2 linked regions of the Solwaraspora sp. WMMA2065 genome follow. The protein of the gene in region 2 binds, or shares a complex with, the protein of the main gene of each other region. Links are inferred from orthologs where the notes say so. Each region holds a gene or a part of one and is shown on either strand. Other genes may lie near its edges.

Evidence for each region.
Region 1: the proteins of secA (region 2) and secY are in contact, whole or in part, in a crystal structure (PDB 3DIN), measured with the Thermotoga maritima proteins. The link is inferred for Solwaraspora sp. WMMA2065 from one-to-one orthologs. Residues at the interface, in WP_004082002.1 of Thermotoga maritima: Glu261, Ala262, Arg263, Lys300, Ala301, Arg302, Thr303, Ile304, Ile305, Leu323, Tyr324, Asp325, Pro326, Val329, Ser330, Tyr333, Ile336, Lys340, Phe345, Val349, Glu363, Phe364, Tyr374, Ser375, Gly376, Gly377, Glu393, Ile395, Thr482, Ser483; in WP_004081795.1 of Thermotoga maritima: Glu108, Gly109, Glu110, Glu111, Ala236, Glu237, Arg238, Arg239, Ile240, Thr241, Ile242, Gln243, Tyr244, Ala245, Arg246, Arg247, Val248, Thr249, Gly250, Arg251, Arg252, Val253, Tyr254, Gly256, Ala257, Ser258, Thr259, Tyr260, Leu261, Pro262.

What each region holds. Positions count from the first base shown.
Region 1 is NZ_CP128361.1:3,976,810-3,982,249, forward strand. What follows is about bases 1,391-4,374. They hold secY (preprotein translocase subunit SecY), read right to left. Parts: upstream 3,557-4,374; coding sequence 2,225-3,556; downstream 1,391-2,224. Other genes in these bases: map (type I methionyl aminopeptidase), read right to left, coding at 1,391-1,564; O7610_RS18085 (adenylate kinase), read right to left, coding at 1,571-2,224; rplO (50S ribosomal protein L15), read right to left, coding at 3,787-4,230; rpmD (50S ribosomal protein L30), read right to left, coding at 4,230-4,374. In the rest of the region: O7610_RS18075 (DUF1707 SHOCT-like domain-containing protein), read right to left, coding at 54-632; more of map, read right to left, coding at 716-1,390; more of rpmD, read right to left, coding at 4,375-4,412; rpsE (30S ribosomal protein S5), read right to left, coding at 4,441-5,055; rplR (50S ribosomal protein L18), read right to left, coding at 5,125-5,440. UniProt on the Escherichia coli protein: The central subunit of the protein translocation channel SecYEG. Consists of two halves formed by TMs 1-5 and 6-10.
Region 2 is NZ_CP128361.1:3,718,312-3,724,237, forward strand. Bases 1,175-4,644 are described here. They hold secA (preprotein translocase subunit SecA), read right to left. Parts: upstream 4,315-4,644; coding sequence 1,375-4,314; downstream 1,175-1,374. Other genes in these bases: O7610_RS16845 (Rv3235 family protein), read left to right, coding at 1,175-1,354; O7610_RS16855 (GNAT family N-acetyltransferase), read left to right, coding at 4,487-4,644. Also shown: O7610_RS16835 (DUF6912 family protein), read right to left, coding at 1-251; O7610_RS16840 (helix-turn-helix transcriptional regulator), read left to right, coding at 360-587; more of O7610_RS16845, read left to right, coding at 710-1,174; more of O7610_RS16855, read left to right, coding at 4,645-5,614; hpf (ribosome hibernation-promoting factor, HPF/YfiA family), read right to left, coding at 5,715-5,926. UniProt on the Escherichia coli protein: Required for protein export, interacts with the SecYEG preprotein conducting channel.

The sequences.
Region 1 (5,440 bases), 260 kb from region 2 along the record:
TCAGGCCTTCGGTCGCCGGCCGACCGCTTGGCCTCCGGTGTGCGGCCGGGTGGCTACCCCTGGCCCGGGGCCGGACCGTCGGCCCCGCCGGACTCCTGCTCAAGCCGCTTGCGTTCCGCCTTCTCCTGCTTGGCCAGGTGCCGCCGGGCCTGCTTGACCGCACACTGTTGCGGCTCGCCCTTGATCAGACCCAGCACGGTGGTCACCAGCAGCACCGCGCCCCACGGGCCGGCCACCCAGCCCGGCCAGAAGTACCGCAGGTCCTGACTCATGACGCAGGTCACCGCCCAGATCGCGATGGTGATCCCGACCGCCGTCCCGTACCCGTCCCACTCGTTGACCAGCCACCGGCGGGTCGCACCGGGGTAGCGGCCGTCCGGGCCGGGAGTCAACTCGGCCGGCAACCCGTCGGCGACGACCGGCACCAACTGGGAGCGTCCGGCGGCGGTCACCGGTGGCAGATCGTCGAGCAGTCCGTCCAGATCACCGTACGTCTTCGCCGCGTAGGCCAGCTGCAACCGCTCGTCGAACTCGGCAAGATCCAGTCGACCCTCGCTCAGCGCGTTGCGCAACCGTTCGGCCACTGCCTCCCGGTCGGCGTCGGCCGCCCGCATCCCGTCCCGCCGATCCATGGCTACCAGCTTGACACCCCGGTGCCAGCCCGACCAGACCGGCACCTGACCAGGGGGCGGCCGGAGCCGGGGCAGGCCCCGGGTCAGCGTCGGGAATCGGCCGGCTGACGGGCGGTCACCAGATCGCCGAGCCGGGAACGCCCGCCGTCCGGCTCGGTCAACACCCAGACGCCGTCCGGCAGCAGCGCCATCGAATGCTCGACGTGCACCGCCATCGACCCGTCCCGGGTCACCACCGTCCAGCCGTCGGCCAGCTCGTCGGTGCGGGCCGACCCCTCGGTGATCATCGGCTCGATGGCCAGCGCCATCCCCGGGACCAGGCGCGGGCCCTTACCCGGCCGGCCGTAGTTGAGCACGTGCGGGTCCTGGTGCATCTCGGTGCCGATCCCGTGGCCGCCGTAGCCCTCGACGATGCCGTACCGGCCGCCCGCCCGGATCGCCCGCTCCACCGCGTACGAGATGTCGGTGAGCCGGCCACGGCCGCTGACCGCACCGCGCGCCGCAGCGGCGATTCCGGCCCACAGCGCGTCCTCGGCGACCGTGATCATCCGCAGCAGTTCCGGACGCACCTCCCCGACCGGCGCGGTGAAGGCCGCGTCGCCGTGCCAGCCATCCAGCACCGCACCGCAGTCGACCGAGATGACGTCGCCGTCGCGCAGCACCTGCCCGGCGGCCGGGATCGCGTGCACCACCTGCTCGTTGACCGAGGAGCAGATGGTCGCCGGGTAGCCGTGGTAGCCCTTGAACGACGGAACCGCACCGGCGTCGCGGATCGTCGCAGCGGCGATGGCGTCCAGATCGGCGGTGGAGACGCCGGGGGCGATCGCCGCCCGCATCCGGGCCAGTGCGTCAGCGACCACCAGACCGGCGGCCCGCATCCGGTCGATCTGCTCCGGAGTCTTCAGCTGGATGTCCAGCTGCTGGCGGCGCATCGGGCGCTACCCGCCGTACGAACGCAGGGCGTCGATCGCGCGTACGGTGACGTCCTCGACCGGCCCGGTGGCGTCGATCCCGACCAGCTTGCCCTGGGCCCCGTAGAAGTCGACCAGCGGCGCGGTCTTGTCGGCGTACTCCACCAGGCGCTGGGCAATGGTCTCCGGCTTGTCGTCGTCGCGCTGGAACAGCTCGGCACCGCACCGGTCACAGCGGCCCTCGGTCGCCGGCGCGTCGAACTCGACGTGCCAGATCTTGCCACAGCCCCGACAGGTACGCCGGCCGGACAGCCGCCGGATCACCTCGTCGTCGTCGACGACCAGCTCCAGCACCAGATCAAGCGCGGTGCCGAGGTCGGCCAGCAGCTTGTCCAGCGCGGCTGCCTGCGGAGTGGTTCGCGGGAAGCCGTCGAGCAGGAAGCCTTCGGCGGCGTCCGGCTCGGCCAGCCGGTCCCGGACCATGTTGATGGTCACCTCGTCCGGAACCAGCTTGCCGGCGTCCATGTATCGCCTGGCCTCGACACCCAGTGGCGTGCCCTGGGAGACGTTGGCCCGGAAGATGTCCCCGGTCGAGATTTTGGGCACGACCAGGTGAGCGGCGATGAACTCGGCCTGGGTCCCCTTCCCCGCCCCGGGGGGACCGACCAGTACCAGCCTCATCTACCGGAGGAACCCTTCGTAGTTGCGCTGCATGAGTTGGCTCTCGATCTGCTTCACGGTTTCCAGACCGACACCGACCATGATGAGCACGGCGGTGCCACCGAACGGGAAGTTCACGTACTGGTCGCTGTCCAGCCAGATGAAGAAGAAGTTCGGCAGGACGGAGATGAGGCCGAGGTAGAGCGCACCGGGGAGGGTGATCCGGCTGAGGATGAAGTCGAGGTACTCGGCCGTGGGCCGGCCCGGCCGGATGCCGGGCACGAAGCCACCGTACTTCTTCATGTTCTCCGCGACCTCGGTCGGGTTGAACGTGATCGACACGTAGAAGTACGTGAAGAAGATGATCATAAAGAAGTACGTGACGATGTAGATCGGGCTGGTCGGGTTCGCCAGGTTGTTCTGGATCCACGCCTGGACCTGACCAGGGTCGTTCGGATCGAAGAACTGCAGCCCGAGCTGCGGCAGGTAGAGCACCGACGAGGCGAAGATCACCGGGATGACACCGGCCTGGTTGACCTTCAACGGGATGTAGGTCGAGGTGCCGCCGTACATCCGCCGGCCGATCATCCGCTTGGCGTACTGCACCGGGATCCGGCGCTGCGCCTGCTCGATGAAGACCACCGCGGTGATGACCACCAGGACCAGCACGATCACCAGGCCGAACATGCCCCAGCCGTGGGTGTTCTTGATCGCCCACCCCTCGCTGGGCAGTCGCGCCGCGATCGAGGTGAAGATCAGCACCGACATGCCGTTGCCGACGCCCCGGTCGGTGATCAGCTCGCCGAGCCACATCACCATGCCGGTGCCGGCGGTCATCGTGATGACCAGCACGCTGAGCGTCAGCCAGGTCGGTAGGCCGGTCCCGTCGGGGATGATCGGCCACTGGTCGCACATGTTGTTGAACAGCTGCCCGGATCGGGCCAGCGCAACGAACGCCGAGGCCTGCAGGATGCCCAGGCCCAGGGTCAGGTAACGGGTGTACTGGGTGATCTTGGCCTGGCCGGACTGCCCCTCCTTGCGGAGCTGCTCCAACCGTGGAATCACCACGGTGAGCAGCTGCAGGATGATCGACGCGGTGATGTAGGGCATGATGCCCAGCGCGAAGACGGACAGGGACAGCAACGCACCGCCGGAGAAGAGGTTCAGCAGGGTGAAGACCCCGCTGGAGTCCCCGGACTCCATGGCGGTGATGCACTGCTGCACGTTGCCGTACGACACGCCTGGGCTCGGCAGCGTGGCGCCGAGCCGGTAGATCGCGACGATGAAGACCGTGAACAGCAGCTTCTTGCGCAGGTCAGGCGTGCGGAACGCACTGAGAAAGGCGGAGAGCAACTTCTTCCTCCTGCGCGAGGCGGCCGCCGGATGTTCTGGCGGGTCGGGTGGGTGCGGAGCGCCCGATATCCATGGCTGGCATCGGACTCTAACAGTCCGGCGTCGGTCTGGGCAGGCGTGCCCTAGAACATACACCGGTCCCGATATTAACGGGACGGAGGCTTCACCAGTAGGCCGTGGCGCCCGTCAGTCGCGGACAACTGAGCGAGCGCCACGTCCAAGCTGGGTGTTCAGAGCTCGGTGACCGAGCCGCCAGCTGCGGTGATCTTCTCCTTGGCCGACCCGCTGAACGCGTGCGCCGACACCTGGAGAGACACACCACCGAGGTCGCCGCTGCCCAGCACCTTGACCGGCTGGCCCTTACGGACCGCGCCGGACTCGGCCAACTGCTGCGGACCGACCTCACCACCGTTCGGGAAGAGCTCCGCCAACCGGTCCAGGTTGACCACCTGGTAGACGACCTTGAACCGGTTCTTGAAGCCCTTCAGCTTCGGCAGACGCATGTGGATGGGCATCTGCCCACCCTCGAACGCCGCCGGGATGTTCTTGCGGGCCTTGGAGCCCTTGGTGCCCCGACCGGCGGTCTTGCCCTTGGAGCCCTCACCGCGGCCCACCCGGGTCTTCGCGGTCTTGGCCCCCGGCGCCGGCCGGAGGTGGTGGACCTTGATCGCCATTACTCGACCTCCTCGACCTTCACGAGGTGGTTCACGGTGAAGATCATGCCCCGAATCTCGGGCCGGTCCTCCTTGACCACCACGTCGTTGATCCGCTTGAGACCGAGCGACCGCAGCGACTCCCGCTGGTTGCGCTTGGTCCCGATCCCGGACCGGACCTGGGTCACCTTCAGACGTGCCATCACAGCCGCCCTCCGTTCATCTTCGCTGTCACGCCCCTGCGCCCGCGCGGGACGCGAGCATCGCGGCTGGGGCCACGTCCTCGACCGGCAGGCCACGCCGGGTGGCGACCGCCTCCGGCGACTCCAGGCTCTTCAGCGCGGCGACCGTGGCGTGCACGATGTTGATCGGGTTCGACGAGCCGAGGCTCTTGGAGAGCACGTCGTGGATGCCCGCGCACTCCAGCACCGCACGCACCGGGCCACCGGCGATCACACCCGTACCGGCACTCGCCGGCTTCAACAGGACCACGCCGGCGGCGTCCTCGCCCTGCACCGGGTGCGGGATCGACGCGGCGATCCGGGGCACCTTGAAGAAGTGCTTCTTGGCCTCCTCGACGCCCTTGGCGATCGCCGCCGGCACCTCCTTGGCCTTGCCGTAACCCACGCCGACCGTGCCGTCGCCGTCGCCCACGATCACCAGGGCGGTGAAGCTGAAACGCCGACCGCCCTTCACGACCTTGGCGACCCGGTTGATCGCGACGACGCGCTCCAGGTGTGGGGTCTTCTCGACGGGCGCGTTGCCGCGACCGCCCTCACGGCGGTTGTCGCGGCGACCACCTTCGTTGCCACCGGACCCGCCGCCACGACGCTGTTGACCTGGCATCAGCAGCCTTCCTTCCTACTCGTGACGGGGTTTGCTTCGATTTGCGTCTGGACAGGCATCAGACGGCCGCTAGAACTCGAGTCCGGCTTCGCGGGCAGCGTCGGCCAGCGCGGCGATCCGCCCCGCGTACCGGTTGCCCCCACGGTCGAACACGACCTTGGAGATACCTGCCGCCTTGGCCCGCTCGGCGAGCAGCTCGCCCACCTTGCCGGCCAGTTCGCTCTTGGCACCCGCGGTACCCCGCAGCGACGCGTCCATGGTCGACGCGGACGCCAGGGTGTGACCCTTGGTGTCGTCGACGATCTGGGCGACCATGTGCTTCAGGGAACGGGTGACCACCAGGCGCGGCCGCTGCGCGGTCCCACTGAGGTTCTTGCGCACCCGG
Region 2 (5,926 bases):
GGCAGGTCGACGGCGATCACCACCCGCCGTCGCGGGGCGGCCGGATCGTCGCGCAGGTGGCGCAGTGACTCCTGGGCGGCGCGGGTGAACGCGACGTACTCCAACTCTTCTTCGTCACCCTCGACGTACCACTCCCGCAGCGCGGGGGTCACGGTGTGCGCGACGTCGGAAGCCAGTTGGCCGGTGCCGCGGAGCCCGGCGAGCGCCGGCAGGGTGGCCGGGACGTAGACCCGGAGCAGGTTGTTGGACACGCTCGCCCCCCACAGATGTCGTCGCTGATGCAATGTACGCCGCCGAGCGGGCCACCGGGGCCACGGTGGCACACTGAACCGACCGACGTAGACGAGCCGGGAGTCACCGTGGAGCCGAGGTTCCTGCAGTTGTCCGACGTCGCCGCCGAACTCAACGTATCCGACTCGCAGGTCTATCACATGGTTCGCAGTGGCGAGTTGCCCGCGATCAAGATCGGCGGCCGCGGACAGTGGCGGGTGGAACGCGCCCAGCTGGAGGAGTACATCCAGCGCAAGTACGCCGAGACGGCGCAGTGGGTGCAGAGCAACCCGCTGATCGAGCGCGAGCCGGAGTAGTCCGGCGACTACTGGTTGTCCGAACACCGTCATCGACAGACGTTGACGGACGGTGTCATGCTGGCTTCAAATCGGTCTACCGAAGGCAAACGAAGGCAAACGCAAGATCAACAGGAGCTCGGATGACTGTCGCGACCCGGATCCGACGTCCCCCCGTCCGACTGCGGCCCGCCCCGCCGCTGGACCCGCCGTTCACCGACGAGCCGGCTCAGTTCGACCTGCGTCCCGGCCCCCATCCCGGTGTACAGCTGGCGCTCGACCTGGCCCAGGCGACACCCGGCGCCGTGGTCACCGATCGGTCGGCGACCACCGCCGGCCCACCGGCCGACGGCCGGCGCGGGCTGGCGCCGGATGCGCTCGCCGGTGCGTCACCGGAGGCCCGGCGGGCCGCGCACCGGTTTCTGGCCGCGAGCCTGGAGATCATCAACGGGTTCCGCCCGGCCGGTCACATCCGCCGGCTCGCCGACCCGGCGCAGGCGCTCGCGGTCGGCGCGCAGCTGGCCGCCGCCGTCAACCGGGCCCGGAGACCGGACGACCCGGGCCGGGTCCGACGCGGGCCGGCATCGCCGCAGCCGACGCCGGTCACCCGGGGTAAGCGGCGCACGGCCGAGCTGCTCCGGGTCCGTCAACTGCGGGTCTGCGAGCCGGTCAGCGGCGTCGCGGAGGCCGTCGCGGTGCTCGGCACCACCGAGCGCAGCTGGGCGCTCGCCTTCCGGCTGGAGCGCCGGCCCACCGGCTGGTTGACCGTCACAGTCGACGTCGTGTGACCGGGCACACCCGCCGGGGATCAGGCCCCGGGAGCGCCGTGGCAGCGCTTGTACTTCTTGCCGGACCCGCACGGGCAGGGCGCGTTGCGCGACGGCCCGTTGCTGCTGACGGCCTGGCCGGGCGTGGCTCGACGGCCAGCCGCCGCCGGCACCGGCGGACCGGCCGCCGGTCGGCTGGCGGCGGGTGGACGGCCCTGGCCGCCCTGGCCCGGACGCCCGGCCGGCGGGCCACCGACGCCCAACGCCGGCGCCTGCTGCACCTGCACCCCGCCGTCGGCACCGGCCGCCCCGTCGATGGTGGGCGAGACGTACTGCAGACCCTGCGGGCGCGGTGCCGCGCCGAGGCCCTTGGCGCTCACCTGGACTCCGGCGCCACCGTCGGGCACCGGAATCCGCGGGCCGGGCCGCTCCCCCGCCGGTGCGCCGGCACCGTCAGCCGGAGCGCCCGGCTGCTGTACCTGCACCTCGACGTTGAACAGGAAGCCGACCGTCTCCTCCTTGATGCCGTCCATCATGGTGGCGAACATCGCGTAGCCCTCGCGCTGGTACTCGACCAGCGGGTCACGCTGGGCGTAGGCCCGCAGGCTGATGCCTTCCTTGAGGTAGTCCATCTCGTAGAGGTGCTCACGCCACTTGCGGTCGATCACCTGCAGCAGGACCATCCGCTCCAGCTGCCGCAACGCGTCGGTGCCGAGCTCCTCCTCGCGGCGCTGGTACGCCGCGTGGGCGTCGTCCAGCACCTGCACCCGGAGGAAGTCGGCGTCCACCGCGCTGCGTTCGCCGCCGGCCTCCTCGATCAGCTCGTCGACGGTGATCCCCACCGGGTAGAGCTGCTTGAGGCTGGACCAGAGCTGGTCGAAGTCCCAGTCCTCGGCATAGCCCTCGACCGTAGCCCCGTCGACGTACGCACCGACCACGTCGTCGATCATCTTGGTGACCTGGTCGTGCAGGTCTTCGCCGTTGAGCACCCGCAGCCGCTCGGCGTAGATCACCTGACGCTGCTTGTTGAGCACCTCGTCGTACTTGAGGACGTTCTTGCGGGTCTCGGCGTTCTGGCCCTCGATCTGCGCCTGGGCGTTCTTGATCTGCCGGGTCACCATCTTGGACTCGATCGGCACGTCCTCGGGGATGTTGAAGCGCTCCATCACCGCTTCGACCGCCCCGGCCCGGAACCGCCGCATCAGCTCGTCCTGCAGCGACAGGTAGAACCGGGACTCACCCGGGTCGCCCTGCCGGCCGGAGCGACCGCGCAGCTGGTTGTCGATCCGGCGGGACTCGTGCCGCTCGGTACCGAGCACGTAGAGACCGCCGACCGCGGAGACCTCCTCGGCCTCGGCGGCGCAGGCCTGCTTGACCTGCGGCATGATGTCTTCCAGCGCCTTGGCGTACTCCTCGGCGTGCTCGACCGGGTCGAGCCCACGCTGGCGCAGCTGGGCCGCGGCGAGGTAGTCCGGGTTGCCGCCGAGCAGGATGTCCGTGCCGCGGCCGGCCATGTTGGTCGCCACGGTGACCGCGCCCTTACGGCCGGCCTGCGCGATGATCTCGGCTTCCTTGGCGTGGAACTTCGCGTTGAGCACCGCGTGCGGGATGCCCCGGCGACGCAGCAGCTGGGAGAGGATCTCCGAATTCTCCACCGACACCGTGCCGACCAGCACCGGCTGGCCCACCGCGTGCCGCTCGGCGATGTCCTCGACGGCGGCGTTGAACTTGGCCTTCTCCGTCTTGTAGATGACGTCCGCCCGGTCCATCCGGACCATTTCCCGGTGGGTCGGGATGGTCACCACGCCGACGTCGTAGACCTTGTTGAACTCGCCGGCCTCGGTCTGCGCCGTACCGGTCATCCCGGCCAGCTTGCCGTAGAGCCGGAAGTAGTTCTGCAGGGTGATGGTGGCGAGGGTCTGGTTCTCCTGCTTGATCTCGACGCCTTCCTTGGCCTCGATCGCCTGGTGCATGCCCTCGTTGTAGCGGCGGCCGTGCAGGATTCGGCCGGTGAACTCGTCGACGATCAGGACCTCGCCGTCGTTGACGATGTAGTCCTTGTCCCGCTTGTAGAGCTCCTTCGCCTTGATGGCGTTGTTCAGATAGCCGACCAACGGGGTGTTCACCGACTCGTACAGGTTGTCGATGCCCAGCCGGTCCTCGACCTTGGCGACGCCCCGCTCGGTCACCGCGACGGTGCGCTTGGCGTAGTCGATCTCGTAGTCGCCCTCGCCGTCCTTGCCGGCCTGCATCCGCTTGACCACGGCGGCGAACTCGCCGTACCAGCGGGCGGAATGCTCGGCCGGGCCGGAGATGATCAGCGGTGTCCGCGCCTCGTCGATCAGGATCGAGTCGACCTCGTCGACGATGGCGAAGTTGTGCCCGCGCTGCACCAGGTCGTCCTTTGACCAGGCCATGTTGTCGCGCAGGTAGTCGAAGCCGAACTCGTTGTTGGTGCCGTAGGTGATGTCCGCCTGGTACGCGGCCCGGTGGTCGGCCGAGGGCCGGTTGGGCAGGATCACGCCGACGGTGAGCCCGAGGAACTCGTGCACCCGGCCCATCCAGGCGGCATCCCGCTCGGCCAGGTAGTCGTTGACGGTTACGATGTGCACACCTTTGCCGGACAACGCGTTGAGGTACGCCGGCAGTACCGAGGTGAGCGTCTTGCCCTCACCGGTCTTCATCTCGGCGATGTTGCCGAAGTGCAGCGCCGCGCCGCCCATGATCTGCACGTCGTAGTGCCGCTGGCCGAGCACCCGGGCAGCGGCTTCCCGGGCGGTGGCGAACGCCTCCGGAAGCAGGTCGTCGAGGGACTCGCCGTCGGCGTACCGCTGGCGGTACTGGTCGGTCAGCTCCCGCAGCTCCGCGTCGGTGAGGTCGACGTAGTCGTCCTCGATCGAGTTGACGGCCGTGGCGACCGCCTTGAGCCGACGCAACATGCGGCCCTCGCCGGCGCGGAGGACCTTCTCAAGAATCGACACGGATCAACGCTCCCCTAGACGGTGTGCCTCACCATCGTAGGCGCATCTATCGGTACGGCGGCAGTCGCAGCCCGCATCCAGCACCGGATATTCCGACATAACGGACCATGCCGGCGGGGTGCGTGCAGCATATGCGTTATGCCCTGCGCGAAAGCTGCGTCAGGATGGGCCGGTGGAACCCGTCGAACTCACCGAGGGCGGCGTCCGGCTTCGGATGTTTCTGCCCGACGACGCCCCTGCGGTCGCCGAGGCCTGCGGCGATCCGATCACCCAGCGGTTCATCCCCGACCTGCCCCGGCCATACACGGTCGTCGATGCACTGCGCTGGATCACCAAGGGGTCCACCGCCGCCTGGGCCGGCGGCGGCGCGGCCTGGGCGATCGCCGACCCGGGCAGCGACGAACTGCTCGGCTGCGTCGGGCTCAGCCGGGCCGTACCCGAGCGGGCCCAGATCGAGGTCGGCTACTGGATCACACCCCGGGCCCGGGGCAAGGGGGCAGCCACCGCCGCCACCATCGCCGCCACCGGCCATGCGGTGCGCTCCGGGTTCGGTCGGGTCGAACTGCTCACCGACGCCGCCAACGCGGTCAGCCAGCGGGTGGCGCTGGCCGCCGGGTTCAGCTTCGAGGGGGTACGCCGGGGCGCCGCCAGCCAGCCCGGCCGAGGGCCGACCGCCGACCGGGAGGACCTGGTGGTCTGGACCCGGCTGGCCGGCGACCCACCGGGCCCGACCCCACGCACCCTGCCGGACCTGCCCGGCGACGGGTTGACGGACGGGGTGGTCCGGCTGCGCCCGCTCGGCCCGGCCGACGTCGACTTCGCGTACCACCTGGAGTCGCTGCCCGACGTCGCCGCGACTTCGGTCCCACCGGTGGTGCCGACCCGCGCCCTGATCGAGGCGCAGTGCGCCAAGGCACCGGGCAGGTGGCTGGCCGGCCAGCGGATCGACGTGGTCGTCTGCGACGCGGCCAGCGGTACGCCGGCCGGGCGGATCGGGCTCGCCTATCTGAGTCCGGAACTCGGCGAGGCGATGATCGGCTATTCGCTGCTGCCCCAGTGGCGCGGGCGCGGCTACACCGCTCGGGCGGTACGGCTGCTCGCCCGGTGGATCTTCGCGAGTACGGCCGTCGCCCGGTTGGCCGCCGGTGCGCTGCCCAGCAACGTCGCGTCCCAGCGGGTGCTGGAGCGGGCCGGATTTCAGCGCGAAGGGCGGAACCGGGCCCAGTTGCCCGGCGCGGACGCCAGCCGCCACGACAGCGTCCAGTACTCGCTGCTACCGGCCGACCTCGACGAAGCGTGAGCCGCGCCGGCCGGTCGGATACCATCGACGACCGCCCGTTTGGCGGCGATGGGCAACGGTATCCGACCGGCCGACCACGAATTGCCGAAATGGTGGTCGATCAGGCGGTGACGGTCGGTTCAGCCAGCGCGATGACACCGTAGTCGTAGCCTTTGCGGCGGTAGACCACGCTCGGCCGGCCTGACTCCTTGTCCAGGAACAGATAGAAGTCGTGCCCGACCAGTTCCATCTGGAACAAGGCGTCGTCGACCGTCATCGGATCGCCCGGGTGTTCCTTCTCCCGGACGATATGCCAGGGCTGGTCGTCGTACT